Regions from separate parts of the Paenibacillus sp. FSL H8-0034 genome, predicted to be linked through region 2. Evidence: riboswitches for the same ligand, from Rfam matches in the RefSeq annotation. Region 2 holds a riboswitch; each other region holds the start of a gene.
What was found. Region 2 has a riboswitch for cyclic di-AMP ahead of NST47_RS26120 (hypothetical protein). Riboswitches for the same ligand answer to the same signal wherever they lie in the genome.
Positions count from the first base shown of each region.

Region 1: it holds a riboswitch for cyclic di-AMP, as region 2 does, so the genes downstream of both, NST47_RS03140 (3D domain-containing protein) here and NST47_RS26120 (hypothetical protein) in region 2, are expected to answer to the same signal.
Region 3: it holds a riboswitch for cyclic di-AMP, as region 2 does, so the genes downstream of both, NST47_RS34295 (CAP domain-containing protein) here and NST47_RS26120 (hypothetical protein) in region 2, are expected to answer to the same signal.
Region 4: it holds a riboswitch for cyclic di-AMP, as region 2 does, so the genes downstream of both, NST47_RS08640 (TrkH family potassium uptake protein) here and NST47_RS26120 (hypothetical protein) in region 2, are expected to answer to the same signal.

Region 1 is NZ_JBBOBS010000001.1:693,941-701,339, reverse strand. Features, by position in the region: gene ispE (4-(cytidine 5'-diphospho)-2-C-methyl-D-erythritol kinase) at 1-702, opposite strand, end outside; gene NST47_RS03165 (small, acid-soluble spore protein, alpha/beta type) at 820-1,020, opposite strand; gene veg (biofilm formation stimulator Veg) at 1,253-1,525, opposite strand; gene yabG (sporulation peptidase YabG) at 1,779-2,636, opposite strand; gene rsmA (16S rRNA (adenine(1518)-N(6)/adenine(1519)-N(6))-dimethyltransferase RsmA) at 2,715-3,617, opposite strand; gene rnmV (ribonuclease M5) at 3,621-4,166, opposite strand; gene NST47_RS03140 (3D domain-containing protein) at 4,263-5,402, opposite strand; cyclic di-AMP (ydaO/yuaA leader) riboswitch at 5,745-5,952, opposite strand; gene NST47_RS03135 (TatD family hydrolase) at 6,178-6,945, opposite strand; gene NST47_RS03130 (HD domain-containing protein) at 6,969-7,399, opposite strand, start outside.
Region 2 is NZ_JBBOBS010000001.1:5,775,315-5,782,713, forward strand. Features, by position in the region: gene kdpA (potassium-transporting ATPase subunit KdpA) at 1-1,635, opposite strand, end outside; gene NST47_RS37220 (potassium-transporting ATPase subunit F) at 1,836-1,913, opposite strand; gene NST47_RS26120 (hypothetical protein) at 2,060-2,467, opposite strand; cyclic di-AMP (ydaO/yuaA leader) riboswitch at 2,591-2,789, opposite strand; cyclic di-AMP (ydaO/yuaA leader) riboswitch at 3,339-3,502, shown strand; gene NST47_RS26125 (hypothetical protein) at 3,841-5,580, opposite strand; gene NST47_RS26130 (efflux RND transporter periplasmic adaptor subunit) at 5,613-6,863, opposite strand; gene NST47_RS26135 (efflux RND transporter permease subunit) at 6,908-7,399, opposite strand, start outside.
Region 3 is NZ_JBBOBS010000001.1:7,677,375-7,684,773, reverse strand. Features, by position in the region: gene NST47_RS34325 (SDR family oxidoreductase) at 1-459, shown strand, start outside; gene NST47_RS34320 (ThuA domain-containing protein) at 496-1,152, shown strand; gene NST47_RS34315 (SDR family oxidoreductase) at 1,181-1,906, shown strand; gene NST47_RS34310 (J domain-containing protein) at 2,038-2,454, shown strand; gene NST47_RS34305 (TOMM precursor leader peptide-binding protein) at 2,533-4,476, opposite strand; gene NST47_RS34300 (bacteriocin maturation protein) at 4,473-6,107, opposite strand; cyclic di-AMP (ydaO/yuaA leader) riboswitch at 6,349-6,484, shown strand; gene NST47_RS34295 (CAP domain-containing protein) at 6,492-7,283, shown strand; gene NST47_RS34290 (cell wall hydrolase) at 7,327-7,399, shown strand, end outside.
Region 4 is NZ_JBBOBS010000001.1:1,879,549-1,886,947, forward strand. Features, by position in the region: gene dnaI (primosomal protein DnaI) at 1-700, shown strand, start outside; gene NST47_RS08620 (YqzM family protein) at 838-984, opposite strand; gene trxA (thioredoxin) at 1,233-1,547, shown strand; gene uvrC (excinuclease ABC subunit UvrC) at 1,690-3,663, shown strand; gene NST47_RS08635 (CPBP family intramembrane glutamic endopeptidase) at 3,638-5,299, opposite strand; cyclic di-AMP (ydaO/yuaA leader) riboswitch at 5,535-5,685, shown strand; gene NST47_RS08640 (TrkH family potassium uptake protein) at 5,752-7,104, shown strand; gene NST47_RS08645 (potassium channel family protein) at 7,117-7,399, shown strand, end outside.

The DNA.
Region 1 (7,399 bases), 5.1 Mb from region 2:
CTCCTTCAACTGCCTAACCTCGGGATAAAGATCCAGTGTAACCTCTTCCAGCACGTTGCCCAACCGCTCACATAATAAATCAAACCGCTTCAGTCGAATTGCCTCCAGAACATCAGACGCGGAAGGATGGTTGACAATCTGATTGGCACGCAGCTTTCCGTAGATCTCGGAGGTCGATACATTGATCGGAGGCTTGGCCAGCACAACCCAGCATTGCGGAGGCGCCTCAATAGGCTCCAGCTTCTCTCCACGGCCGCGAGCGATCGCTGTCCCTCCCGTTACACAAAAGGGCACATCCGAGCCCAGCTCAGCTCCCAGAACCTGCATTTCCTCAGCAGGAATGTTTAATTTCCATAATCTGTTCAATCCACGCAGAGTGGCTGCGGCATCGCTGCTGCCGCCTGCCAAGCCCGCAGCTACCGGTATCTTTTTATCCAAATGTATGTAAACACCTTGCTTCACATCATAACGGTCCTTAATCAACCGAGCCGCTTGAAACGCCAAATTCTTCTCGTCCAGCGGTATATAGCCGGCTTGACTGGAAATGATAATCGTGTCACGAGGCAATTCCTGCATCTCTATTCTGTCGGACAGATCGACCATCGTCATAATCATTTCAACCTCATGATATCCATCCTCGCGCTTGCGCAAAACATCCAGTAATAAATTAATTTTGGCCGGAGCCTTCTCAAAAACCTTCATTACGACACCTTCTTTGCGGCTCTATGCTTCTATATGTTTATACTATACCAAAAAACGAACAAAAAAAAGCTAAAGCCGCTTAATGCATGCTTCAGCCTGAATAGAATCGCTGTGAGGTCACCTGAATGGAGGCTGTGATTGCTGCTTTAAAGCCTGCTCGGCAATCTGAATCGCCCTTTTCACCATATTTCCGGCGTCCTTAGTACGTATACCGCCCCAGCCTTCTCGCTGTACGGTTTCATAAAAACCCAAGTCCTTTGCAAGCTCGTACTTAAACCCTTCAGACATAACTCCCCGGCTTCGGCCTCTGCGTGACATACGAACCACCCTTCCTTTCGGTAAGATGGTTGTAGTATCCCCGCATTGCCCCGCTCTCATACGATCCACTGTAAGAAAAGCTTCTGATCGAAGCCTATTCGGTGAAGATACATTCGTGTCCACTAGGTTGCTTTTCTTGCAATATCAGAATATTCAGCTCTGCTGAAAACATATAAATTCTGATATTATAACAAAAAACAGCACACCCGCCAAGGGTATGCTGTTTATGTAATTATTGATGTATAGCAATCCGTAGTTCTCCATCAGCCTGACACACCGTAACCTCAACAGATTCAGTGAGGATGTCTGCATAACTGTAAGAAACACGTTTAAAGGCATTTTGTTCCTGATCAAGCTTCACAATAAAAACAGATGGGTAGGTTTCTTCTAACACACCGGAACGTTCAATCGTTTTACGGCGACCACCATTTGCTCTTAACATGATTTTTTGTCCGACATGAGGTTCCAAACTGCGTTTGATATCCAACAGCGCATTTTTAGCCATTTGACCACTCCACCTCTTTCTTACTAAAGTATACCGCATTAGTGGGGTTATGTCAAATGAGGTTAAATATTATAGCAGTGGTCCAAAGCTATTGTCAACGGCATTTTTGCTTAATTGAGTCAATTTTAGGTGTGCAAAAGTTTAATGACGTTCACAGAAATGTCAAAATTGCAGTTGAAGACCTTTATTCTGTATCGTCACTCCAAATAATTGCCCAAAGAAAAAACGCCCTAAGGCGTTCTGGTCAGCCGTCCTATTGAAATTGAGGAACTCCTCTGCGAAAGCTGCCGCGCGATTCAATACCGCCCATTCCTTCAAAGCCGCTATGGGTCAAGCCTATAACACCTGCCACATTGACGGTATCACGAATCGGAGTAAAGGCTACCTTAGCTGCGACACAGAGCGGATCTAGCGCATGAATGAGCACACGGGCCGGTGAGCTGGCATAATTGGCACCTGCCTGCAGCAGCGCCTCAAAGTGGGACTGACAGGCTCCGGCAATAATGGTCAACTCATCCTTGTTTTTCTCATATTGTCTGGCCACCTTGACTGCCTGAACAAAATGATAAGAGTTTTTGTAGCTGCCCAGCTGGTTCATATCGCTTCTGCGATTTTTGAGAATGCCATCATGACCTGTAATGACGAGAATATCCGGCTTCGTTTGCGGCAGCAAGCGATACAAGGCCTCAGCCATCTTGACCTCAGACACGTAAAAGCCTTCTGCTGGCACCCTGAGCTCACCATACAGGTTCATGCATTTTCGTAAGTAAGCGGGATCTCCGTCCAAATGCAGCACTTTGCCCGGTAATTCAAAATATCTCATAGCTATGCTCTCGTTAGGCGCTGCCTTCGCCCCATGTGAATCCATCGAAGGCAATAACATTTGCTGAACCTCATTACTGCGAATCATGTCCATCCAAGGAGGATGCACTCTGCTTGCGGGCGGATATGAATCCAGCTGTGGGGCACTTAGCAGGTCACTCAGAGGCGCATCAGCAAGCAAACGATAATCCACTCCTCTTAGGAGAGCCTGCCGCTGTATAACGTCCTGAATTTTAAACACAATATCATTATCATAAGATCTACGAGTAACCAGATCTCCCTGTTTCATGGGCAATCGCCTCCTCGTGTATCTTATGGCGCTTCACAGCCATTGGTGAATACCGAGCAGGGTCACCATACAGGCGATTTAAGCTCTGCCCAGTGCCTTGGACAAACAACTGCTTAAACGGGCATACTCCTCCATAGAAAGCGTTTCACCGCGTCTCACAGGGTCAATGCCAGCCTCCAACAAAATAGCCTCCAGCTGCCCCTTGGTTTCTTTGGTGAAATAGCGGACTGCCAGATTGTTATAGATGGTTTTCCTGCGTTGAACGAATGAGGCCTGGACCACCTCAAAAAAGAAAGCCTCATCCTCGACCTCGACAGCCGGCTGCTGACGCACTTTCAGTCTGATAACAGCTGAATCTACGTTCGGCTGGGGGATAAACACGGTTTTGGGAACAATCGTGACGACCTCAGGCTCGCAGTAGTATTGAACAGCTATACTCAGGCTTCCATATTCCTTGCCACCCGGTTTGGCTGACATCCGACTGGCTACCTCCTTTTGAATCATGACAACGATATACTCGAGAGGCAGCTTCTCCTCCAGCAGCTTCATAATAATCGGCGTTGTGATGTAATAAGGAAGATTGGCCACAACACTTACTTGAGCAAAATCCTTAAACTGTTCTTGAAATAAAGCCTGCAGATCGACCTTCAATATATCGCCATGAATAACGCTCGCATGAGCGTACCCCGCCAAGGTTTCTGTAAGCAACGGAAGCAGCCTTTGATCAATCTCGATAGCGACAACCTTACCCGCTTTTTTGGCAAGCTGTTGAGTCAAAGCTCCGACACCAGGACCGATCTCCAGCACGCCTTTGTTTACATCCAGATCTGCCGAGCTTACGATCTTATGTAGAATGTTAGGGTCCACCAAAAAATTCTGGCCCAAGCTCTTTTTTAATACAAGGCTATGTTTTTTCAGCAAATCATTTGTTCTTTTGGGTGAGGCAATATCCATTTGCTCTGTCCGTTGGTTCGTATCCATCCTTCAGCCCTCTTCTTGTTCAAGTTGCTGCCAGGCAGCTGCAAATTCTTCACGTGTGATTCGAAACATTCGACAGCGGTTGTAAAACTGTTTGCCATTGCAGTAGCCTATGCCAAGCCGCTTGCCCATCTCCATGCGTCTCGCCGCTGCTTGGGGATGAACGATGAGTCCCGCTGCTATCAGGTCCTCCAGTGTAATATCCGACTCCGCCGCTTCATAATCGGTGCGCACGTTCTCTAGCGCTTTCCGTATTGTATCGACCGACGCATTCTCGACTCCTATGTCCCCTTTGCTGGTCGCATCCTCTCGCGTTATAAAGGCGTGCTTGCATCCCGGAACCTGGGCTGTAATGATTTTGCGAATTCGTTCCCCCGCGTGGTCAGGATCGGTAAACACAATGACTCCCCGTCGCTGCTGCGCCAGCTTGATCCGCCGGATAATATCCTTGTTAATCGCAGAACCTCCGGTCTCGATCGTTTCGGCATCAACAGCGCGTTTGATTGCCGTTGTATCGTCTTTCCCCTCTACCACAATCATTTCTTTAATCACACCTGCACCTTACCTTTCAAAGCAGAAAAAAGAAGAGGGATTCCTCTTCTCTTCCTGTAATGCTATATATGATGAGTCTGCCCCAATTGCCGACTGTTAGTCTGACGTTGGCTTGTTTGGTCCGATTACATAGATAGTATTTCCTCGCTTCATGCCAAAACGGTTCGCATAATCGTTGCTATCAAAATAAACATCGATTTTGTTCCCCTTGACTGCACTACCAATATCCTCTGCTCTGCGGAATCCAAGCCCGTCTATATATATCCACCAGCCAAGTGGAATCACTGTGGGATCCACCGCAATCGTTCGACCTTCCATTACTCTCGTACCTGTCGCAGTGAGCCCATATTGCGGGTGCTCGCTGCTCTTGCCAGTCGATGATACACCAGCTGAATAAGCAGTCAGGGTCACATTATTTATAACCTGTTTTACGTTAAATTTCAAGCCACTCTTGGATAATTCCTGAATGCTCGGTGAAGAAGCAGATAAAACCGTAACCGGATTTTTTGTACCTATTGCCACAATTTTGTTAACACGCTCGGATTGAACCTTTTCATCCACTACTGCTTCTGATACCAGCTTTCCATCCTCAAACAACTTCTCTTTTGTTTTTACAATTACGCCCTCTTGACCCTCTTGTACAATCTGTTCCTTGCCCTTAGGGAGCTGCGCATCACTTTGCTTCTCAACATCAAAGGCTATCTTTTCCGAGAACTCTTCTTTTTCTTTCTTAACGCGAACAATTTGAACTACACCGGTTTCAGATAATTCGGTGTCAAGCGCAGGACTCACCTTATCAAGCTCTCCGATCGAGACTTGAAATTCCTGCAAAGCGCTTCCTACAGTTTTGGCCACTGTGTAGAAGGTTTTTACTTCTCCGTCAGCTGTAAGCTGTAACGGTTTCGCATGGTCAATGGCAATGCGGTCGCCCGTATTTACCTTTGCATCCAGCGATGCGGAGAGACGATCATGCTCTCCAATAGAAATCCCCTGTTCATCCAGTAAACGTTGCAGAATCCATTGCTTCGTATACACAACTGATTCTTGTCCATTGACAACCACAGATACCCGCTTGGTAGCCGTGCCGTATAACATCATTAAAAACATGAAAGCGATAGCGATTGAAATCAGTGAAACGATCGAAATCAAACGCAAGTTTTCATGCTTCCATCGCAATGCGAAGGACATGCTGGATGATCGTCTTACATGGGGTTGCTCATACTCAATAGCTCCCACTTATTCGGTCCTCCTTAAAGCCCCGCCGTCGAGTGTATCACATGATTCATCTGACGCGACTATGGTTTAGGTTTTGCAATCTTTCGTTAAACGAGGATAAACGGCTTCGGCTTTTCCATTCAAAATCGAGGCGCATTTGTCTAGAAACTAAAGGGCTGCAATCTACGTTCCATATCGTTCTTTCTGAGTGCGTTCAACACCTCCCCAGTGTAAGATGTCGGCCTGTTCCGGAACCCCTGCTATAATGACGGGAGAACACAAAAAAAGTCAGCGGAGAAGAGGACTCTTCCCGTGACTCTTATATTATTTCACCGGCGTGGTGAAATAAAGTACACGACAATCGTTACCTCTCTCTTAACGCTTACGAGGTTAGCTGACGGATTCGGACTTGAGAGTCGCCCTACTTTGGATTGAATCGCATACGCGTAAACACGTGATTCTATCCGAAAGATTCACCCCAGAAATCGTGACTTTTGCCCCATTGAATGCAATGTGCAGATCACTTTTTGGTTCCCCCGTTTCCCATTAGGAAACTCAGCGAAAATGGAAAATTGGTAATCGTATTAAGTTAATATTGAGTTTACGCTCTCCGGTGTGAACTTGTAAAGTATACAAACAGGGCAAAAAACGGTGAATTTCAATTGAATTAGGCCATAATTCAGGTTTTTACCGATAAAAACCCTATTTATCTCTCATTTTCATTATGCATGTGTATATTTACTTGCGATATCCCCTAGACCGATAAAAACAAAGCTTCTCACCACCCACAAATGATTCATTTTAGATCGAATAATGTAATGGCATTTTGGGTAGTAATTTGAGCAATTTGTTCAAGTGTAAGGCCTTTAATTTGAGCAGCAGTTTCTGCGACTAATTTCACATAAGCAGTCTCATTCCGCTTGCCGCGGTAGGGGTGAGGCGTCAGATAAGGGGCATCCGTTTCGATCAACAATCGATCCAGAGGTACCTTGTCCAGCACTTCTTTTGGCTGCTTGGCATTCTTAAAGGTCACAGGTCCTCCAAAGGAAATATAAAAATTCATATCCAGACATTGCTTCGCCGTTTCCCAGCTGCCAGAGAAGCAATGCATCACGCCGCCGACCTCGGCTGCCTTCTCCTCACGCAGTACCTGAATAATATCATGGTGAGCATCACGGTTATGAATGGCTATGGGCATACCCAGCTTGCGGGCGAGCCGAATTTGTTGACGGAACACCTTGTCCTGGACATCTTTGGGAGAAGTATCCCAATAATAGTCGAGTCCGATTTCTCCAATAGCGACAACCTTGGGATGGCTGCACAGCTGCTCGATCCATTCCAGATCTTCAGGCGTCATATCTTTGGCATCTTGCGGATGCCAGCCCACAGTCGAATAAATACAATCATATTGCTCAGCCAAAGCGATCGAGCTTGGAATCGTTTCTCTGTTAAATCCGACATTGATCATTCGACTGATTCCGTTCTCTAACGCGCGCTGTATGACCTCTTGTCGATCTTCATCGAACTGGGGCGCATTTAAATGTACATGAGTGTCGGTTAGCATAATGGTTATGGCTCCTTCTATAGTTAGTCTTCCGCATCCAGCAGGTTTCTGAGCTCGGTCGGGATGGTACTGCGATCAACCTGCAGCAGCTCCTCAGGGAAATATAAATGGTATTGCCCTTTATGAATGCCGCTGATTGAACGGATAATTTCTGACTTCTGGGAAATTTCAGTTAATTGATCATGCTGATCAAGCAGCAATATCGGCAAGTTTTCATCGTGCTCACCCGGACGGTACACATCATACGAAAGATCCGAGGGAAAATCAATTTCCATATAAAATGTCGGATCTATGCCTGCGTCCTGCATCACAACTCGTAATTTTTCCAATTGTTTAATATCCAGCTGCTCCAGCCTCACATACTTAAACAGGCGGCGGTTTAAAAACCGTGAGCATAAATCCGACAAAATCGGATCCTTTTCGGTTGACCATTGTGCCAGCACGGTCTGCATAA
Region 2 (7,399 bases):
AGGCAAGAACGTCAGAGCGCCTATAATTAAAACCGTTCCTATTAGAATACCGGCGAACAAACGGTTATCTGTGCGAAAAGTTCCGATAGTTTCGGGAACCCACTGCTTGCGCAGCATCGATCCGGCTACCGCCAACATCGCAATCATGGAAATATAGCGGCCGAACAGCATCACAACTCCCGTAGATATATTCCAGAATGGTGTATTATCGCCCAATCCTTCGAACCCCGAACCATTGTTAGCCGCGGAGGATGTAAATTCATACAAAACTTGTGAAATGCCATGAAAGCCCGGATTCGTTATTCCCGCTTTTCCTAAATCAGTAGCCAACGCAATTGCTGTTGATGCCAAAATAATGAGTGGATGCGCCAGAATCGCAATAGCAATCAGCTTGATTTCGCGTGCTTCTATTTTCCGACCGAGAAACTCCGGTGTTCTACCGACCATTAACCCCGCGAGAAATACCGCCAATATCGCATACATCAGCATATTAACGAGCCCGACGCCCTTACCGCCAAACACACAGTTCAGCATCATGAGAGCCATTGGCGTGATGCCGCCAAGCGGTGTCAGTGTATCGTGCATCGTATTGACACTGCCAGTTGTCGCCGCTGTCGTTACCGTAGCGAACAGTGCCGATTGCGGAATGCCAAAGCGGACCTCTTTACCTTCCATACTGCCCTGTGCGGCATCGATGCCCAATCTGTTCATGACAGGATTACCGCTTGACTCCGCAGCATAAATAAGGGACAGAAACATAATAAATAAGATCATCATCGAGGAAAAAATAACCCAACCCTGCTTGCGGTTTTTGGCAAACAAGCCGTACGTGTAAGGAAGCGCAGCAGATAAAACCCACATCGATAAAATTTCAATCACATTGGTCAGCGGATTCGGATTCTCAAACGGATGGGCCGAGTTCACTCCAAAAAATCCGCCGCCATTCGTACCGATATGCTTGATCGATTCCAGTGCCGCCACCGGTCCGATAGCAATTTGCTGCTCAGTACCCTCCAGCGTCGTTGCGGTTATTGTAGGCTGCAGCGTCAGAGGAACCTGAAGAGCCACAAGAAGTAGAGTCACTACAAAAGCAAACGGGAAAAATACACGAATATGCGCTTTTACAAAATCCTCAAAAAAGTTGCCTATCGTTTCCCCTTTACTCGTAATCCCTCTGACAAAGGCAATGGCTACGGAAAACCCGGTCGCTGCCGAGGTGAACATCATCATCATAATGACAGCCATCTGCGAAAAATAAGACAAGCCCGACTCCCCGCTGTAATGCTGCAGATTCGTGTTGGTCATAAAGCTGATGACCGTATTGAAGGTCAACGTTTCTTCCATGTTGTCAATCCCGTTCGGATTGAGCGGCAAATACTTTTGCATTCTCAAAATCATATAGCTTATGGCCACGAGCACGATATTCGTCACAATAAAACTGAGCGCGTAGGTTTTCCAGGTCATACCCTTTCGTTCCTTTAAACCGATCATTGCAAAAATCGGTTTTTCGATAAACCCAAACCACTTGTCAGTCCGATTCGCTTCATTAGAAAATACGTTATAGAGATAGGTACCTACTGGTTTTACCAACAGCACCAAAATGACAATCACGACGGCAATTTGCAAAATGCCCATTTGTTTGTTTCCTCCTCAGAGTTTTCGTAAGAAAACTTTCTTCGTAAGCATGTGCTGAGTTTTGCTTTAGCAAAACTGACTTCGTAAAGATTGGTGAAAAAGTCCGCTGCACGGTCAGATCATTCTTCCGAACGCTTCGCTTCTCCAGAACGATTCCGCCCATTCCGATTCCGCTAATAATTCACCGGACTACTCGTTTATTAAAATTTCTCGGGATTAACCAAGGCATAGGCCAGATAAATAAAAATAAATATTGTAAAAATAATGACAACGATCATAAACGCTCGCCTCCTGATTCTTCAGTAATACGCCCGCACCACAACAAAAATCCACTGAACAGCGCGTAAGCAATGGCTAGCATCAGTACCATATATAGATCCAACATGGTTACCCCTCCTAAGAGCTTCCGAAAAGAAGCTGGCACTTATTTCACACGTGTTTGAATTAAAAAGGAAACATCCTCGCTCGTCGTATGAATCACATAGGCAGCCCCGAGTCCTTTGTAGACCAGACGCGGATTACTCGTATGGGTGATGACATAAATAGGCTTGGAGGTCCATCTGCGGCACATTTGAATATAACGGCAGCACAGATTTAGGCTTCGCTCAAAAATAAACACTTTCCCTATGGTAAAGTCTGGAAGAGTCCAATTGATTTGTTCTGTGGTATCTACCATTACAATATTTTTCACACCAATATTGACCAGTCTTTGCTTTTCTCCCTGGTTGTTGGCAATAGCTGCAAAACGCAAGCCCTGCTTTAGCAATTGAAGGATGAAGCCTTCTCCTGTTTTATTGGGTGCCGAAACCAAAATGACTTCCTGTTGTTCCATTTCAATCTTCCTCCTATGAATGTCAAAAAGGAGACAACAAAAAGAAGCCTGCGAAAAGAGCGGAACTCTTCTCGTGGCTTCTGAAAACACAGTTATACAAACCGTGTCTTACGCACGACAATTGTTGCCTCTCCCTATACGCTTACGAGGTTAGCTGTCGGATTCGGGCTAGAGAGTAGCCCTACCCCAAGGCATCGAAGATGCCAAGAAGGATTCACCCCATGAAGCTCGTGTACCTGACTACGAATTAACGAATCAGGGATTACGCGCTTCTTTGGTTCCCCCGTTCCTTTTAAATTCAAGGACTCAGCGATAAAGTGCATGATTCATTTTCAATTACAGACAATCCCTACAAATCTACATTTCCTATATACCTCATGGTCGTTGAACACGATCACAAGCTTCATCATCCTCTCTCATAAAAACGACGCTCTCGCCCCTATGAACCGGTTCATAGGGCTGAAAAAGTTCAGCCGTTACTTGGAAAACTTTGTTGGAATCATGAGATGTATCATACGCCAGCCGCTTAACACTGTAAATAAATACCGCACGGCATACAAAGCTATAATTGACTTGCATGGTATCCAAATCCTTCTCATGCTCTCGATATCTGCATCCATCTCTCGATATCTCCGTTTTACGAAGGAAAATTCAAATACCCAGCATGAGCTAGCATAGATATAGATAATAAAGGGAAATCAGGTTTGATTCCGCTTTCATCGACCTTTTAAGCAAAAAAGGCGTAATTATGATGCGGATTGGAGTTTTACATTATTTAACGGCCAGCGTATGATACATTTCATTAACTTCACAACTCCATATCATCCATTATCAATGCTTAATTCCCATAAGATATGTGTTCAAAAAAGCGACTTTTTGAACGACCACTTCAGGGAAACGGGGGACCCAGTATAAGCTATCTAGGATAGATAGCTTATAGGGGTGAATCCTCTTGGCATCTTCGATGCCCGGGGGTAGGGCACTCTCAAGCCCGAATCCGGTAGCTAACCTCGTAAGCGAATTGAGAGAGAAGCACACTCGTATCTCCCTGACCTTATTTATTCATGCAAAGGAAGCCCGAGAGTAGAGTTTCTCTGCTCTCGGGCTTCCTTTGGTTTGTCCAAATTCAAAAAATGTAGAGGAGTGCATGCATCATGCTAAAGCTCGCCGACCCATTGACCGTACCCATTGAATTTTCCTTGTACCCTACAAAATCGGCTCCATGGAAATTTATCAATTTGATTGTCTTCTATTGAAAGGCCGAATCCCGCAAATCACTTCCGATGGCTCCTGCGGATTATTGAAAATATCCAGCCGCGGATGGAATAGTTGGGCAGAATGGAATCTCCCCTGCTGCAGCAATAAATTAAAGATCACGGTCTGCTTAATTCAGTCAGTAGACGTTTGGCATCTCCATTTTCCGTTTTGAATATTTCGTATACTTTTAAAGTCAGCGGCGTGTCAAATTGTTCAGAATTGCCGGTAAAAGCAATATTGTTCTCGCCTGTAACCAGACGTTCCTGCCCAATCAACGATTTCACAGAGGTGCCCACGAGCCGTCCCAATGAATCATGCAGTTCAAATTGAAGCTGCGGGAAGCTTTCATCTACCTGGGTCTCTTTGATGCGTTCAATATCGAAGAAAAACTTGCCTTTGTACGTATATTGAAGAGTCGCAGAATTGAACAAATAGGAAATATCCCAACGGTCAATCGCTACATCAAATGGGTATATACTGAATTTGTCTTCCTTGTCCGATGGCTGTAAATTTACACTGTAGGCAGCAATCGTTGATTTGTACGGCGCTTGTGCCGTTGTATCCTGAAGCTTTAAGGCAAGTCCTGTGCCTGTCTCAGTAGCTGGTACCACATACGTGTAATTGATGGTCGTTCCTGTGTTGGGCAGGACAGAAGTTGCCGCCAGAACTTGACGTCTGCCACTGTATTGGTAACCTCCACTGCCGATCAGTTCCGTTTGAAACATGGGGATAGCGAGCGGTCGCGCACTTTGGTTATACAAACGGAATTTAGCCGTTACTTGCTTGCTGCCTTCATCCAGGTTGTCATTCATATGAAGCTCAACCAATGACACCTGCAAATCCGGATGGATAAGTTCACTTCGCGCATCAAATTTCATGGAGGTGCCTAATGCATAAGCTTCATAATTTTGTGGAGCCGCATCGCCTGGGAGCAATATATTCAGTCTGCCCACTTGATAACTAACCACGTTGGAAGCTCCTGATGTGAAGCTTTCAGCAGTCAACAGATTCAAGCTCAACAGCTCAGTATCCTGATCGGTTGGAATTGCGTAATGCATATACTTTTCTTCTTTGGCATCCAATTGAATCGTATCTTTCTCTAATCGGCTGCCTGTGAACACCTTTTTATCGTTTTTCCCATCTATGGAAAAATCGGGTATGGCTTCTCGTTGACTCGACGGGTTATAAGCCAGCAATTGAACGACATATACATTACCCGTCTTGGTAGATTCCTTATGGATATCTACGGGAGTGTATTCGATTGGGGAATCCAATGCAGGAATCCGGAAAGCGTCAGACCACTTGCGGATCGCAGCAGAATCGGTCATGGACGTATCTACACCATTCCATGGCTGTATCGTGATCGGAACTGAAGCCATGAGAGTTTCTTTCTTGGGATATACATAATAATCAACATCTATCCAATTAACTTCGCTTATGCTTATTTTCTCAGCACGATCCAGTACGACCATGTAACTAATATCGGTTGTGGTCTGGGGCTGAATGATTCTTGGATTCGCTGTGCTTGGCTGCAGCGTATAGGTTATCCCTTTGCTGGTGCGTACACGAAACTCATAATCCGGAACCTTGGTGATCGAGGTGCTTGTATTTTCCATTTTGATCACAATGCCGATCCGGGTGCCTCCGAGAATTTCCTCTGACAGAACACTTTTCAGCTGTACATTCAATACATCTGTCAATGGATATACGGCAGCGATCGGTTGGACGGGTTGTGCAGGACTGATTGTTTCTATGCTCGTTGTTACGGGTACCTCAGCAAAAGCAGGACTCATGAAGCCGGTGATCGATGCCGATAACACGGCTGATGCTACGATGACGGTTAACCTTCTATTCATTCGTTTCGTTCTCCTCCTGTGACAAGCATGGTTTATTGAGCTAGCTGTACTTTTTCTTTATCCTTCAGTTGATTCTGCCCGGAGGTTACCAACGGTTCACCTTCCTTGATACCGCTTATGACCTCTTGATACGTATCACTTAAACGACCCAGTGTGACCTTACGCTTCTCTACGGTATCTCCTGCCATAACGAATACGAAGCTCTCTCCGCTTTCACGAACAATACTTAAGGTCGGCACGGTGACTACGATTTGATCCTGATCTTCTGTCAGCAGAACCTGAGCCTTCATTCCCGGCTTGAACTTGCGATCCTGATTGGGCAATTCAAGTTCCAATGAGTAGGCTTTGGATTGGGTGCTGACAACATCAGCCAGATAGCTCACTTTGGCCTTATATTTTTCAGTTGAACCGGATATGTAAAAGGATAGCTCTTGCTTCCCGCGGACTAGCGCAGCCGCCTCTTCGGTAAGCTCAGCTTTGATCTTGATAGGGTCCAGCTGCTGAATCTGTGCAGCACGGAAGCCTGCTGGAAGCGTCATGCCAACTTCAACCGGCAAATCTGTCAGTACTCCGCTAACGCTTGCTCTCACTTCCATATGCTCCAAGGTCCGATCGGCCTCTCGGATTGACACATCCGATATGAGTAAGCCCTGTTCCAGCTGTGATAAGGAATTGGTCGTTTCCAGCGTTTTTTGTTTCTGTAGACTGCTCTGCAAATCAAGCTTGAGATTGTTTAACTGGGTCTCTACCTGCTCCAGCTGGAATTTCGTTGATAGCCCCAAATCAAAGTCGTTGCGCATTTTATTATAATTCTTATCAGTTTCCTTAATTGCCGCTTCCAGCTTCACGATGCCGTTCTGTAAATCCTGCTTGCTGTTAGCCAAATCCTCCCGCGCCTTCACCAGCTGCTCTTTCGTTGAGGATATCGTCACGGTCGCTTTTTCTTTGGATATCAGCACATCGGTTGGATCAAGTCTAAAAATCACTTCACCTTTTTCGACGTTATCTCCACGCTTCTTCAATATCTCCTTAACATCGCCGCCAACCTTGACTGACACATCGAGCTGTATGGAGGAGGCGATATCAGCCACCTGCTCCAAAGGCTCACTTATTTTTTGCTTTGCTACTTTACTTACCTTAACCTGCTTGAGCTGTACTTCAGTAGCCTGTGCCGGTTGGGCTTTGGGCGTTTCCGAGCAGCCTGCAAGCATGACCGCTCCAACTATCATTAATCCCATAGCTTTTACACCTGTATGAACTGGATTGACCCTAAATGGTTTCATTGGAATGTTGCTCCTTTTCGATATATATCTGTCAGCTACTCGACCTACATGCTTTCTACTGTCGGGGTTTTGGCGATTCGGTTTTCTTTCCTGTTCATAAACCGCGAGATTCCGACATTCATTTTATCGATAAGTTCGTAAATCACGGGTACAACAATCAAGGTCAATACGGTCGAAGTAATCAAACCGCCGATAACAACAACTGCCAAGCCTTTGGAAATCAGTGATCCATCCGATACACCCAGCGCCAATGGCAGCAAGGTCATCACTGTAGCACCCGCGGTCATAATAATCGGACGAAGTCTTGTTAAGCCCGCTCTAACCAAAGCATCACGAACCGATAATCCATCAGCGCGAAGCTGCTGTACCCGGTCGATCAGTACGATGGCGTTGGTAACAACAACCCCGATCAACATCAAAAATCCAATCAGTGACGTAATATTGATCGACTCGCCTGAAATCAGCAACGCGATAAATCCGCCGATCGCAGCCATCGGTACCGAAAAGAGAATAACAAACGGCGCACTCGCATTCCC
Region 3 (7,399 bases), 1.9 Mb from region 2:
ATCATCAACAGCGCTGCAATCCTGCTCGGCAGAGGGGGAACACTTGAAACCCTTTCGCTGGAGGATGTTGCACAAAGCTTCGAGGTCAATTTGTATGGGCCGATGCGGGTAGTCAAACATTTGCTGCCCTTGATGCCGGACGGAGGCCAACGGATCATCCTGAACATATCCTCGGAAGCGGGAAGCTTGTCCAATGCCTATGGTGGAGATTATCCGTATGCGCTCTCCAAAGCCGCGATCAATATGTTCTCCAAGCAGCTGAAGAAGTATGTGAAAGCCAAAGAGATCCGCGTGTATGCGCTGCATCCGGGCTGGATCAAAACAGATATGGGCGGAGAGAAGGCTCCTGGAGATCCGTTGGAAAGCGCTATGGGCATACTCGATATTGTAGAAATGAAAAAGGAGATTGCTCCTGAACACTATTTCATTAATTTTAAAGGCGAACCGATGCCGATCTAACATTTATCATGTGGCAAGGATGGAGGGAAGCAGTAAATGAAGCTTATTTATGCAATCGTTGGAGATTACTATCATGCTGAGGAACCGATCAGGGAAGCTCTGAACCTGGCAATCAAGCCTCTTACGGACAGCGGCTCCTATACATTGGAGTACATATCGGCTGAGGAATTGACGGAGCGGCTGCAGACAAAACCTGCCGCAGTGATTCTCTTCAAGGAAGACAGGGTTAATCCGAAGGATGAAATCGTCCAGCAGTGGTTAACGGAGCCCATATCGGCAGCTATTGTCCGTTATGTGGAAGAGGGAGGAGGCTTCCTCAACTGGCATTCGGGTTTAGCCTCTTATCCGCCTGATTCGGCATTTGTGAACATGCTGCGCGGTTATTTTATTTCCCATCCGTCCAAAAATCAAATGGTTCAATATCACGGTACGCTTCCTTCAGACAACTCTCAAGGGAACTCGAAGGAAATTTCATTCGAAATTATGGATGAGCACTACTTCGTTAGCTGTGATGAAGCCAATACGAGCGTTTTTCTGAGATCGGAATCCATCGATGGCAGCTCGATTGCGGGCTGGCAGCATACGTCAGGTCAAGGCAAGGTTTGCTGCATAACTCCGGCGCATAACAAAGAGGGTCTGCTTCACGATAGGATGATTGAGCTGCTCAGAAGCTCGGTTCAGGCTGTACTGTGAATAAGGATGAAGCAAAGGAGAAACGTCTATGTTTCACGATAAAGTAGCTTTGGTTACGGGTGGGAGTCAAGGAATAGGGCTGGCTATTATGCACGCACTGCTGCGCGAAGGGGTTTTTGTTGCTGTGGTCTCCCGGGATGCCAATAATTTGAAGTTGGCTCTGGATTCAGTTGACCCCCAGTATCGGGATCAGGTGACCGGAATTCAAGCGGATGTGAGGAGCGAAGCGGAGGTACACCATGCCGTTCAGCAGGTCATATCGACCTATGGACGTATCGATATCCTCATTAATTCGGCCGGGATCAGTATGCGTGAGAAACAGAATCTTCAGGATACGGATGTTACAGAATGGAACCGGATGATCGATATTAATTTAACAGGTACGTACCTGATGTGTCGTGAAGTCATCCCAGTGATGAAGTCACAGGATTTGGGATACGTTATTAATATTTTATCAACGGCATCATTTCGAAGCGGCTCCGGGAATGGGCTGTATGTGGCATCCAAATATGGCGCACGGGCTTTAACCGAAACGATCATCGAAGAAAATAGACGTACCGGTGTCAGAGTGACCTCCATTAGCCCCGGAGCCGTGGACAGTACGATCTGGAATCATAAAACCGAGCCGATCACACAGGAAGAGCGATCCACGATGCTAAAGACCGACGATATCGCGAGCCTTGTTGTGTATTTGGTTAATCTCCCGCCCCGTGTTCATATTGATAATATCACGGTAACCCCTTGGTATCGTTAATCAGATTTATGTAGAGGATCACCTGACATGAAGCATGCAGGTGATTTTTTCTATACAGTAAATTTTTACATATTCCCTTGCATAATTTCCCTTCTGATTGCAGAACCTTTAAATCAAAAGGAGGGAAAATTATGCAGGATCGCAGACAGGCATGCGCGGTACTTGGCCTTACCGAGGACGCAATTGAGAAGGAAATTGAGGACCGATATTTTTTTCTGATGAAGAGGTATAAATACCTGGATGCAGATGAGCAGCCATCCCCTGGGGAACCTATTTTTGCTAAAATAAATGAAGCGTACCGTTTTTTAATCGGGTACGCGCCGCTGCAGCCGGTTGTTTTTCGTGAGCTGGGCTGGAAAGACAAGGTTCAGCATGTTCGGGACAATTATATGATGGAGATTACGTATTCAGTTGTACTCGTGCTGTTCATATTCGCTGTAGGTGTAGGGGTTACCGAGTTATATTGGGCCTTTAAGGCAGGAACGAACAATATCGGCGTGTATTCCCCGACAGATTTGCCGATGTCCGAGCACGCAGGTAAGAAATAAATACAAATTAATCACATAAATAGTTAATAAGCCGCATCAAAAGATGAGCGGCTTTTTCTTGTAGAAGCATTTGTAAATTTATGGAAATGGATGTGGATATGGATTAAGCTGCTCCAATGTAAGAGGCTGCTCCACATATCCAAGTTCTGCCGGTATACGCAGTAGTCTCTCCAGTCCTGATAAGCGGGTAAGGTTATGTCCGAATGTCATCGGCAGCATGCCCGGAATGATCACTTTCACACCATGCAAATCGTTGCGTAATGTTTCGGGTGTTGTCTGATTGACGACAATAATATCCAGCTTCAATTTTTTGAACACCATAAGAATGCCCTTTAAATCCTCTGTCAAATCTGTGTGTGGGATCGTTACCTGCTTAAACGCTTCAGCGAACGTTTGCAAGGGCTGATGGTTATCGAGCAAAAATCTCAGGCGCGATTCCGCCTGCGGCAGGCTGTATAATAAGGAGTGGTCCTCCATTTGGCGAACCTGGGAGGAATCTTCGAGCATATGCAGGTAGGTTTCGCGGTTGGCTTCCAGCTTCGTGCTAAGCGATCCGATCATGCCGGCGAGTTCATGGATAGCGCTTATCGCGGCTCTTATCGGATCCAGATGAGCACCAGCTGCACAAACGAGATTCGCTCCCGTTGGCCTGGTGTTCTTCGCCAATGCCCACACAGATGGAATTCCGTTCTCCGTCGTAATGTTGAACAACTGAACCTCGTACCCTGCTACCGCTCGCAAACGGTCGACCATTAAGCGCAATTCCTTGCTATCAGTGGAATAAGGATCAAGACGGGGCACTGGAAGCTGTGCGTACCAGGTCATCAGGAATGAATCACGTTCTACAACCTCCAAAATTCCATACAAAATCGCTTCTTCCAGACTGCTGCCAAGCGCACATCCGTTGGAGGCTTCATTCACATAGCCTTCACCATAAGTCACACTATAATACGCCAGCAGCTCCGGAACGAGAATCGAACGTTCCTGCATAAACGAATAGCTCCAGACCCAATCGATGGGATGGTTCGGATGAAACGGTTGGAATGGAAAATCCTCCTGCGCATACTGCTCATCTGTATACACACCTACATCAAGCGGATTGAGCGCTTGCTCTGCGAGATTGTGATAGGTGTCACGAATTACGGTTCGTTTACCGCGCGGTGCCTGACTGCAATATCGCTCCAATCCTTCCAATATCGCGGTCAGCGTGCTGGTCACATAGGAATGAGTGCGGCCTGCTGTCACCTCGTCTCCTGCAAACAAGAGAAGGTTGGCATGGACAGCAGCAAAGGATGAAGCAAGATCTGGCTGATATACATTAAAAAGTCCGGTTCGGGAATCAAAATAATCTTTGATCAATACATCCTTCAGTTCGTTAACCGAACGACAGCGAAAGCTAGCGGGACTGCTCTTAAGACTTGGCTGGAGCTTAATCTGGGCTATCGTAGCAGTATCATCGGGTAATTGACCGCACATGGTACATAGGGGGTCAGGTAAAAAAGGGTGTAGGGAGCTTTTCAAAGTTATTAAGTTAACGAGATAGATGCGCCCTTCCGTGAGAGCCAGCTTACTCTGGAGTATTCTCTGTGCTTCTGCTTCAATTAGACAGGATATGTGCAGCAAGCCAGCGAGCGAAATGCCCGATTCATCAAGCTCGTCTCCGTATACCAATCTTCTCAGCTGCTGCTCGGACATTTCCAAATTGCGTCCTGCCATCTGATAACGCGTGTCCGCACATAACGAGCATCCCGGTGAGCCGGGTCGTACTAAGGGTCCGATCACACCTTCATCACCAAGAACACAGACATGGATCCAGGGGATGCCTGTCGGCTGCAACAATTGTTCAATTTCGTTAACCAAGAAGGAACTGGCTTCATCCTGCAGAACAATAACCAATTGTGCCGCTTCCGGTACACTCTCCTTGAAATCATTCAGTAGGGCGATTGAATAGGAATGAGACAATCTCCGGTACACGAGGTCCGCAAGCTTTCCCTCTCCGACAATCGCGATGACAGATTTCATCGGGAATCCTCCTCTCTCACAAGAACGCCCCAAACCCCTACAAGCCCTTCTTTCAAAAAAGGCTCATTGGCCATATCCATCACATGCAGTCGCTTGCTGTCCCGCTTCAGGATTTGCAAGGCCGCAGCCAAGATTTCAGATGATGTACTCTCTTGTGTGGAAGGAATGATCAGATGGGAGGGTTCTTTTGTTTCCAGTATCACAGAGGCTGCAACGAGTACTGACGGCGGAAGTATCAGTTGTGTGTTTGCTGCGAACCGCAGAGCTTGCTGCAGCACGCTTCTTAAGGCCAATGTCGTATTCAAGCCTACATGACCATACCAAAGGCCGTTTATACCGACCCATACAACAGGAAAGCCGTACAATTCCATACCAAGACCGATCGTTGGCGCCCCCTGTATAAGCGTCAATGACTGCAAATAGTATTTACAGCGTTCGTCCTCGACGTTATCTGGCAGCACTTGACGGATAAAAGGTTTCCGGTTGATCAACGATTTGGTCAATGTGTCAGTCAAGCAAATTAGCAGCCCGCGGCACACTCCTTCTGCGACTGTTTCACCTGCTCCAATACCGATAAACGGTTGAATTGCAGCCCCATTTCCATGAGCATACGGGAATGGAGGCAGTTCTGAAGTGAATAAAGTAGACAATTGCGTTACATATGCTTCAATTCCGGCTAGTCCTGCATCCCGTCGTGCCTCTTCATGAGTCAGACCTGAGCGAATTACATCGGGTAGCAGCTTGGCTGGTCCTTCCGAGAGAGGATCAGCAGCCTGAACACGGCACTGTGCCAACGGCAGCTGCCCCAAATCCCCTTCCTCCCAAGTATGGAAGATTCCTGCTGTGGATGACGTTAGTCTGCTGAAATAGGAAAACCACCCATAAGGCTCTCTTTCCTCTTTAATCAGCGCATCGGGAATTTCAAATTCTTGTACATAGGCTGTACGATCAGGGGCCGTAAGGAGTCCGGTCACGAGCGGATGGGGTACAAATGAATGCCAATCGCCTTCCAGCGTATTTAGATTAAGTACAAAGAAAGCCTGTTGCGCTGCAGATTCAGCCGCTTCCGATAACGCTTTGAGCCACGCAAATACCATGACGTTCGCCAGCATGGTTCCTGCCGTGGACGAGAAGTCGGACGAGAGATGGGTGCTGCCAAGAGCAGCTTGGTGGAGCCGACGCCACGCAGACTCCCAGCAGCCCTCCATGTCCGGATGGACGAGCGGCCCGACCAGTCCTATTTGCTGTATACAGAAAGCCGGCAGCAGCAGCTTCTGCTGTACTTTGCAAACCGCATTCAAGTTCCGAAGCTCCTCGATATGAGCTTCCTGCGAGACGTACAAAATTGAATGAAAGGGCGCGACTGTCTCGTGCCATTCAGTTCTCCCGCTGCGATCCAGACAAAGTTCTTCTATTACGGCCATAGGATCTGTTAAACGAGCATGCTCGACCAATTCCTTCAGCTGTTCACGATCGGTAGGTACGGATTCCGTAATTAGTATGTGGAAACGGAGCCATCCTGATTCAAGCAACGTGTCAGCCAAAGATATCAAAAAAGGACCGCAGCCGATCACCAACACCTTGGTATGAAGATATGGTTTTAAGGGGACGAACGATTCAGAATTTTTCATATCATCCTCCTGAAATGTCAGGTTAGAAATCTACATCCCTACTTACATCTTTTATCGTATGTATGATCGTTTGTCCTTCATGCTTAATTTTGCACATACGAAAAGGACAGACGAATGATAGCATTCGACCCCAATAGATTGGAAAACTTTGATCAGTGTACTTCGGGTTTTCCCATGTTAAGATGAAACTCTCTTAAAAAGACAGCTAGTTTCCAAGCTGAGCATATTGTTTTTTTAAGAGACACCATTCAGGCCGAAGCTTCTTATAGAGGCATGGGGGAACCTATTATTTGGGGTGAAGCCATATTCATGGCCGGGTCCTTACTCTTTGATCCGAACCCGTCAGCTAACCTCATAGGCCGCAAAAAAGAGAGGATGTTCGAAATGATTTTGAAGAAATCTGTATTAACTGGTTTACTCGCTCTGGGTACGGTGGTTGGAGCCACAGCTGCTTCAGCTGCTCCATGCACAGTAACTACAGGTAACGATACGATGACGGTGGTTGCCAAGCAGCAAGGGATTAATTTAAGTGATCTGCTTAAAGCCAATCCACAGATTACCAATGGCAATAACATTTGGCCTGGTATGGTATTGAATCTTCCTGGCATAGGCACAGGTCAAGGATTAGGCTTCGGAACGGACTTCGGTTCAGGAACTGGCGCAGATACAAACGTAGATACAGATACAAATGTAGATACAGGTACTAACGTAGATACAGGTAATGGTGCAGCTGCAAATACAGGGACTGGAACAGGTGTGGAAACAGGTTCAGGTACAGACTCAACAGTTCAGCAAGGGACAACTGAATCCACCTTTGCCAGTCAAGTAGTCGATTTGGTGAATCAGGAACGCGCGAAGGCAGGTCTGAATCCGCTGACTAGTGACAGTGCATTATCGGCTATGGCACTGGATAAAGCGAAGGATATGTACAATAATCATTATTTTGATCATAATTCGCCTACCTACGGTTCTCCATTTGATATGATGAACACGTATGGCATCAAGTATACGTATGCCGGTGAAAACATTGCTATGGGTCAAAAGACTCCGCAGGAAGTCATGACTTCATGGATGAACAGCGAAGGACATCGACAAAATATTATGAATCCTAATTATACAAAAATTGGTGTGTCTTATTATAATGGCGAGTGGGTTCAGGAATTTATTGCGAATTAAGCATATAACCCCTTTTGCCAAAGCGAAGGGAGATAAACAACGAATGAAGCGAGTGAAAGCATTTGTTGTGGGGATCGCGCTGCTTCTTATGAGTCTGGGTACCGTGCATACGGACC
Region 4 (7,399 bases), 3.9 Mb from region 2:
GTTATCGGTCGAGACAGAAGCCGGAAAAGCCAACCTGTATGATACCAAGGTAGCCTGTAAGAAGCAGATCGCGAGACAAAATCAGGAGGCTATCCGCAGCCGGATTCGCAGCTTTTATGTGGATGAGCGGGCACTGTCACAGGGCTACTCGTCGATGGAAATTTTCGATAAGGATCCTGCGCGTGAGGAAGCTGTGGATAGTCTTATTCGTTACATTATGAAAACCCGTGATGAAGGCTTGCAAAGCTCGGGTCTCTATTTGGCTGGAAGCCTCGGCACCGGCAAAACGTTCCTGATGTGTTATCTGCTTCACGAGCTGGCGAAGAGCGGCTATTCCGGTGCCATTGTGTACATGCCCGATTTTGCCGAAGATTTAAAGGCGATGTTCCAGGATCCGCAGAAGCTGAAGGAAACCATTGATGCGCTCAAGGATACGGATTTGCTCGTATTCGACGATATGGGAGCGGAGAATTTGAACCCGTGGCTGCGCGATCATGTGATGGGTGCAATACTGAATTACCGAATGAACCGCAAGCCAACCTTTTTCACGTCAAATCATGATTTGGATGCATTGGAGCAGCATTTTAGCTTCACCAGCAAGGATGGCGATGAAGAGTTCAAAGGAAGAAGAATTATGGACCGAATTCGTCCTTTTGTTGAGGTCATTATGGTGAACGGCTACAATAAGCGCGGCAAGTAAACTGCAATAATAGGCACAGTCAAAGTCCGTCTCTGTAGGAGAGCGGGCTTTTTCCGTTGGTATCGAAACAAAAAAAGCCTGTTCCCGTAAGGAACAGACTTTACTGACGTAGCATCGGCTTGAAACAAGCTCGATGCCTACTTCATTAGCAGCGTAATAACTGTTGCGGCAACGCCCATGAGCAGCAAAAAGGCGAAAAATGCACCGAAACCAATCGCCGTGTCCAGAAAATCATTACTCGGCTCTTCGTTAATATGAAGCTCGGGGTGATTTACATCGTTCATAGCCATAATTCCTCCTTGGATTGAGTAAAACCGATGGTTGAAGAATTATATTCAGTATACCCAACTTCACAGATAAATGTAAAGCATGGGGAAGTGAAAATTGCACACCACATTTATTGATTGTGACAAGATGAAGGCGGAATGCACTGGAAACAGTTAGCCAAGCGGGTTTGCGGTTGAAAATAGGGTCTATTGTGGTATACTTTACATGTTGACAACCTATTTTATCGGATAAAGGAGAACTTTTTATGGCTATCGTAAATGTTACAGATCAATCCTTTCAGAATGAAGTTGAAGGATCTGGTACGGTTTTGGTTGATTTTTGGGCTCCATGGTGTGGACCTTGCAAAATGATCGCTCCTGTTTTGGAAGAGCTGGATAAAGAGCTTGGAAGTTTGAAAATTGCTAAGGTTAATGTGGATGACAATCCGGAATCAGCTTCCCGTTTTGGCGTAATGAGCATCCCGACTCTTATCGTTTTCAAAGACGGCCAACCTGTTGATAAAGTGGTAGGCTTTCAATCGAAGGATGCTTTGAAGAACGTAGTATCGAAGCACCAGTAATGTGCCAAGTGGGTTGTGCTACGCAAAACTCAAAGCGAATGCTTACGGAGTCAGTTTTGCTACGCAAAACTCATGGAGTAAAAGCTCTTTTTCTGCTATGCTGGAAAAGAGCTTTTTTTGTGCTTAAAGGAGTGGAAATGTGATGTCTACACATGAAGAGGAGCAGGAACGTAAGCAGAGGGCAGAGCAAATTCGCAGTAAGCTGGCGCTGCTGCCAGAAAAGCCAGGCTGCTATCTGATGAAAAACAAGGAAGGCACGATCATCTATATCGGCAAAGCGAAGGTGCTGCGCAATCGGGTACGTTCGTATTTTACCGGAAGTCATAATGCCAAAACCTATGCGCTTGTTAATGAAATTGCCGACTTTGAATATATCGTCACGGCCAGTAATGTCGAGGCGTTAATTCTGGAATGCAACCTGATCAAGAAGCATCATCCTCGTTATAATGTACTATTGAAGGACGACAAGTCCTTTCCCTATATTAAAATCACGCATGAAACCCATCCGCGGCTGGAGGTTACTCGCCGTGTGCTGAAGGATAAAGGAAAATATTTTGGCCCGTATCCGAATGCGTTCGCGGCGCAACAGACGAAGAAACTGCTGGATCGCCTGTATCCGCTGCGCAAATGCAAAAAGCTGCCTGACCGGGTTTGTCTGTACTATCATCTGGGTCAATGCATAGCTCCCTGTGAGTACGAGGTGGATCAAGAAACGTACGAGCAGATGGTACAGGAAATTTCGCGTTTTCTAAATGGCGGTCATGATGAGATCAAGAAGGATTTGACGCGCAAGATGCAGGAAGCGTCCGAGGAGCTGAACTTTGAACGGGCCAAGGAACTGCGTGATCATGTGCTTCATATTGATCAGGTCATGCAAAAGCAAAATATTACGACGACAGATGCGATGGACCGCGACATTTTTGGCTATGCGGTAGACAAAGGCTGGATGTGCGTCCAAATATTATATATGCGTCAGGGCAAGCTGATTGAACGGCATGCTTCGATGTTTCCTTATTATGGTGATGAGTATGATGATTTTGTAACCTTTATTACGCAGTACTACAGTGAGAATCCGGCACTTCCGAAGGAAATATTTTTGCCGCTGGAGGCTGTAACGGTGCTGCCTGCGGCTGCGGTGACGGCTAAGACGGAACCAGCTGAGACTACCAGCTCTCAGTCTGATCTAAGTGTGGAGTCGAGCTCTGAACAACCGGAGACCGACGAAACGGAGGCAGGACCCGAAATCGAGGTTGCCAAGAAGGATGTCAAGGAAGCGCTGGAGAGCTGGCTCAAGGTAAAGGTGCATTATCCACGCAGAGGCTCGAAGAAAAATATGGTTGCGATGGCTGGTGATAATGCCCGTGTTAGTCTGGATGAGAAGTTCCGGTTAATTGCCCGCGATGAGCAGCGTACCGTAATGGCTGTCGAGAATCTCGGAGATTGGCTTGGAACAGGCGTCATTCGCCGTATTGAGGCATTCGATAACTCGAATATTCAAGGCTCTGACCCGGTTTCGGCAATGGTTGTATTTACGGATGGCAAGCCGGATCGCAAGGAATACCGTAAGTACAAAATCCGCACAGTCATAGGTCCTGATGATTACGGTACGATGCGTGAGGTCATAAGACGCCGTTATGAGCGTGTTTTGAAGGAAGGCTTGCCACTACCGGATCTGGTCGTTATCGATGGAGGAAAAGGGCAAATTTCCGCGGCTATCGATGTGCTGGAAAATGAACTGGGTCTTTATATTCCGGTTTGTGGACTCGCCAAGGATGACCGTCACAAAACCGCACAGCTGATTATGGGGGACCCTGCAGAAATCGTTCCGCTGCCGCGTGACAGTCAGGAGTTTTACCTGCTCCAGCGTATTCAGGACGAGGTCCATCGCTTCGCTATTACGTTCCACCGCGAAACGCGTGCCAAATCGATGATCGTCTCCCAGCTGGATTCGATTCCGGGAATTGGCGAGAAACGGCGTAAGGCGATGCTGAAGCATTTTGGCTCGATGAAAAAAATAAAAGAAGCCAGCATTGAAGATTTCCGGCTTCTGGGTATCGGGGAAAAGCTGGCCACACAAATATTACAATCGCTTAATCAGAATCAAGACGAGGCATAGCTAGTGCCCGTCTTTTTTTGTTGCCATGCAGCCGATACAGCAGCCAGCCGACAAGACCGGGGAATATCAGATAAAAGCTGCCGACCACGATATGCATCCAATCCCCGAGACCATACAAGGAAAGCCCCATCAAAATACTATCCATCGAGGCGTGGGCAAACAGTACCGTCATAAACCCGTATTTAAGAAAGGCATATCCAAAAATGACACCGATAATCGTGACCTCAACAAGTCGGGTATAGACCGGATAAATCGGATATTGGGTATGGCTCATCGCCCAGATGATGCTCGGGAGCAGTACAGCCAGAAACCGAATGCGGACAATTTTCAGAAAGAAGGCAATGCCGAACAATCGGTATACGGTTTCTTCGGAGATAGCCGCTGCCCAGGCCATGAGCGGAAACAGTGCAGGGAACGTCATGTTCAGCACGGAATCTGCTGCATCATTCACCGACCATACGTCAAAAGCATGCTCCGCTATAAAGAACAGCACTTGCTGGACGCCGAGAATAAAGAAACAGAGCAGGTAGCCGCGAGTCATGGCCACCCATACCTGGCCCCCAAAAGCGGGATCCTGCCATTCCGGCAGCGGATTCCAGCTGTAACGGGACCACATCTGTCTGCCGGCAAGGACGGAGAGGTAGACGCTAACAGCCATCATCGCAATATTAATATTGAGAAGCCACAAGTAAAAGAGCGCTTCGAACTGGGATGGACCCGCCGTATGTGAGGTTCGGAAAGCCGGCAGCATGTTGAAGTTGTTTCCAATATAAATAATGAGAAAAATCAAGGTCAGCCACAGGCCGCGACGAAATGTGATTTGACGCCGATAGCGTATGATGATGAACAGAGCTGTAGCCGCCATAATTAACGATACACCCATACTGATGTTGGTCATCAGGGAGGCGCTGCTATTTTGCTTCTCCTTCCATTCCTCAAAAGCAGCCGGGATCTTGAAGTCAGGCTGGAAGGAAACGACCTGACCCTTGGAAACGAGAAGTGTAAGCTGTAGCTTTGCCTGCCCGATCAGATCAGTCCTGCTCTCATAAACAAGCACACGCCCCGTTAAGGAGGGGGAATTATTTTTCTTGTCCCGTTGGGGATGGGAATCCAGCAAGGTGAAATTGGTTGGCGAGTAGCCCTGTTCCTTGATCGTCTGCTCGGCCAACAGCTGAGGGTCCACTCCTGGCGCAGATACCGTATCTGCTCTGGACGATGGCGACTCATACGTCTTCCAGCCGAGCACCTTCTGATTCGAGTAATTGATATCGATGTAATAAGTTTTAGAGCTGGCAAGGTCATTAATTTCAACCTCGTAGTAGTCCAGCGGAAGCTGGGAATATCGCTCCGTATAAGAATGGAATAAGTGCTCCTTTTGCAAGTACCCGCTTCGTTCGGAATGAGTTTGGTATAACGTGCTCGTTGTATGATCGTCTGATAATGCGAAATGCTGCCTGGCAAAAATGACTGCTGTGTCAGCGGCCGCCTGCTGGGTAATCGTCGGTAGTCCATCCGCCTCTTCATTGGATGAAGGAGGTCCAGACAAATACGAGGATATGAGAATGACGGTAAAATAAAGGATAATACCAACAACTGCCAGCAACTGCAGCGGTCTATCCAATGAACGATTGATCATAGTAGTCTCCTTGGAATGAAGAAATGGGAAGGCTTGATTATTGTATTCCATAAACTTAGCATACATGTCTGATCAAATCCAATGCATTACCAAGCATAACGGGGATAAACGTTGAAAACCAAAGCGAATCCTCAGTTTGATGCCTGCCAGCTATAATAAGAATCGGAATATCCCTGCTTTTCGAGTTATTACGACTTTGTACTTATGGAAGAATAGCCTTATAATTCATATCAATTGAATACAGAAGCCGAATTTCTTTCCGAAAACGGGGGAACCATTTGTAGTAGTAAGGGGTGAATTCGATTCCATTCATGAGAGTGGAATTGATAGGGTACCTGTAAACCCGAATCCGTCAGCTAACCTCGTAGGCTTTATGGCAGGAACCTGTTTAGTTGACATTGGGTTTCCGATGTCTTTTTTTTGTTCTTTTTCAAATATTTGTGAGGTGAGAAATGAAAGTAACGTTGAAAAAAATCCAATTAACACCTCCGCAAATTTTGGTATTGGGTTTTGCCGCGATTATTTTGATTGGAGCACTGGTGCTTACGCTTCCAGTCTCATCGGCGACGGGGGACCGATTATCTTTTATTAATGCCTTGTTTACAGCGACATCTGCCACTTGTGTGACTGGGCTTGTTGTTGTGGATACAGGTACGTACTTCTCCGTGTTTGGTCAAATCGTTATTGTCACGTTGATTCAGATTGGCGGACTCGGCTTTATGACGATGGCGACCTTATTTGCCTTTGCATTGAAGAAACGAATTTCTTTGAAGGAACGCCTCATTCTTCAGGAAGCGATGAACCAAGGGAGTATGGAAGGCATTGTGCGCCTGATTCGTAAAGTAATTCGCTACTCGCTTACGATAGAGCTGATAGCTGCGATCATTTTTTCCATCCGCTGGTCCATAGATCTTGGTCCAGCCAAAGGTATTTATTTCGGAATCTGGCATGCGGTTTCATTTTTTAATAATGCAGGGTTCGATTTGTTCGGCTCGGTGAGCGGCCCATTCAGCAGTCTGACCTCGTATGCGGCCGACCCGGTTATCAACATCGTTTCAATGGGACTTATTGTGTTGGGCGGTATTGGTTTTATCGTCATGTCGGATCTGCTCGAATATAGAAAAATAAAACGGTTGTCGCTGCACTCCAAGGTAGTGTTAAGTACAACGGGCGTGTTGATCCTCACAGGAGCTGTGGTGATGTATGCTTTTGAATTCAGCAACGCCAAAACATTAGGATCACTGGACTGGTCAGGGAAAATATGGGCCTCGTTCTTTCAATCGGTAACGCCGCGGACAGCAGGGGCCAATACGGTCGATATCGGAGCTATGCGCCAGGCTTCCCAATTTTTTATGATTATTCTGATGTTTATAGGTGCTTCTCCAGGCTCGACAGGCGGAGGGATCAAGACCACGACCTTCATGACGCTGATCGGTGCTATTGTGGCGATGATTCGCGGCAAGGAGGACATTGTATTGTTCCATTACCGCTTGGGTAAGGATCGTATTCTAAAGGCGATTACGTTAACGATGATTGCACTATTTCTTGTGATTTTCGTGGCCATGATATTATCCACCACAGAGAGTCATCCATTTCTGATGATACTCTTTGAAGTTACCTCGGCTTTTGGCACGGTAGGGCTGACGATGGGATTAACGACGGATTTGACGATGGTTGGTAAAATATTGATTTCACTGACGATGTTTGCTGGCCGTTTGGGGCCAATAACCTTGGCCTATGCACTCGGACCCAAAACTGAAAAAGAATTATACAGATACCCTGAGGGGAAAATTACAATCGGATAGGGGAAAAGCAGGATGAAGCGCACGCAGTATGCAGTAATTGGATTGGGGAGATTCGGGTCAAGCTTGGCCAGAGAGCTGACCAAGTTAGGTCATGAGGTTCTTGGCATTGATCAGGACGAAGAAGCGGTTGATGAAATGAGCGAGGTGTTAACCCATGTCGTCGTCGCTGACTCCACAGATGAGGAGGTGCTGCGCTCACTGGGTATACGTAACTTTGATTGTGTGATCGTGGCGATTGGAAGCGATATTCAATCGAGTATATTAACGGCTATTTTGCTTAAGGATATAGGGGTGC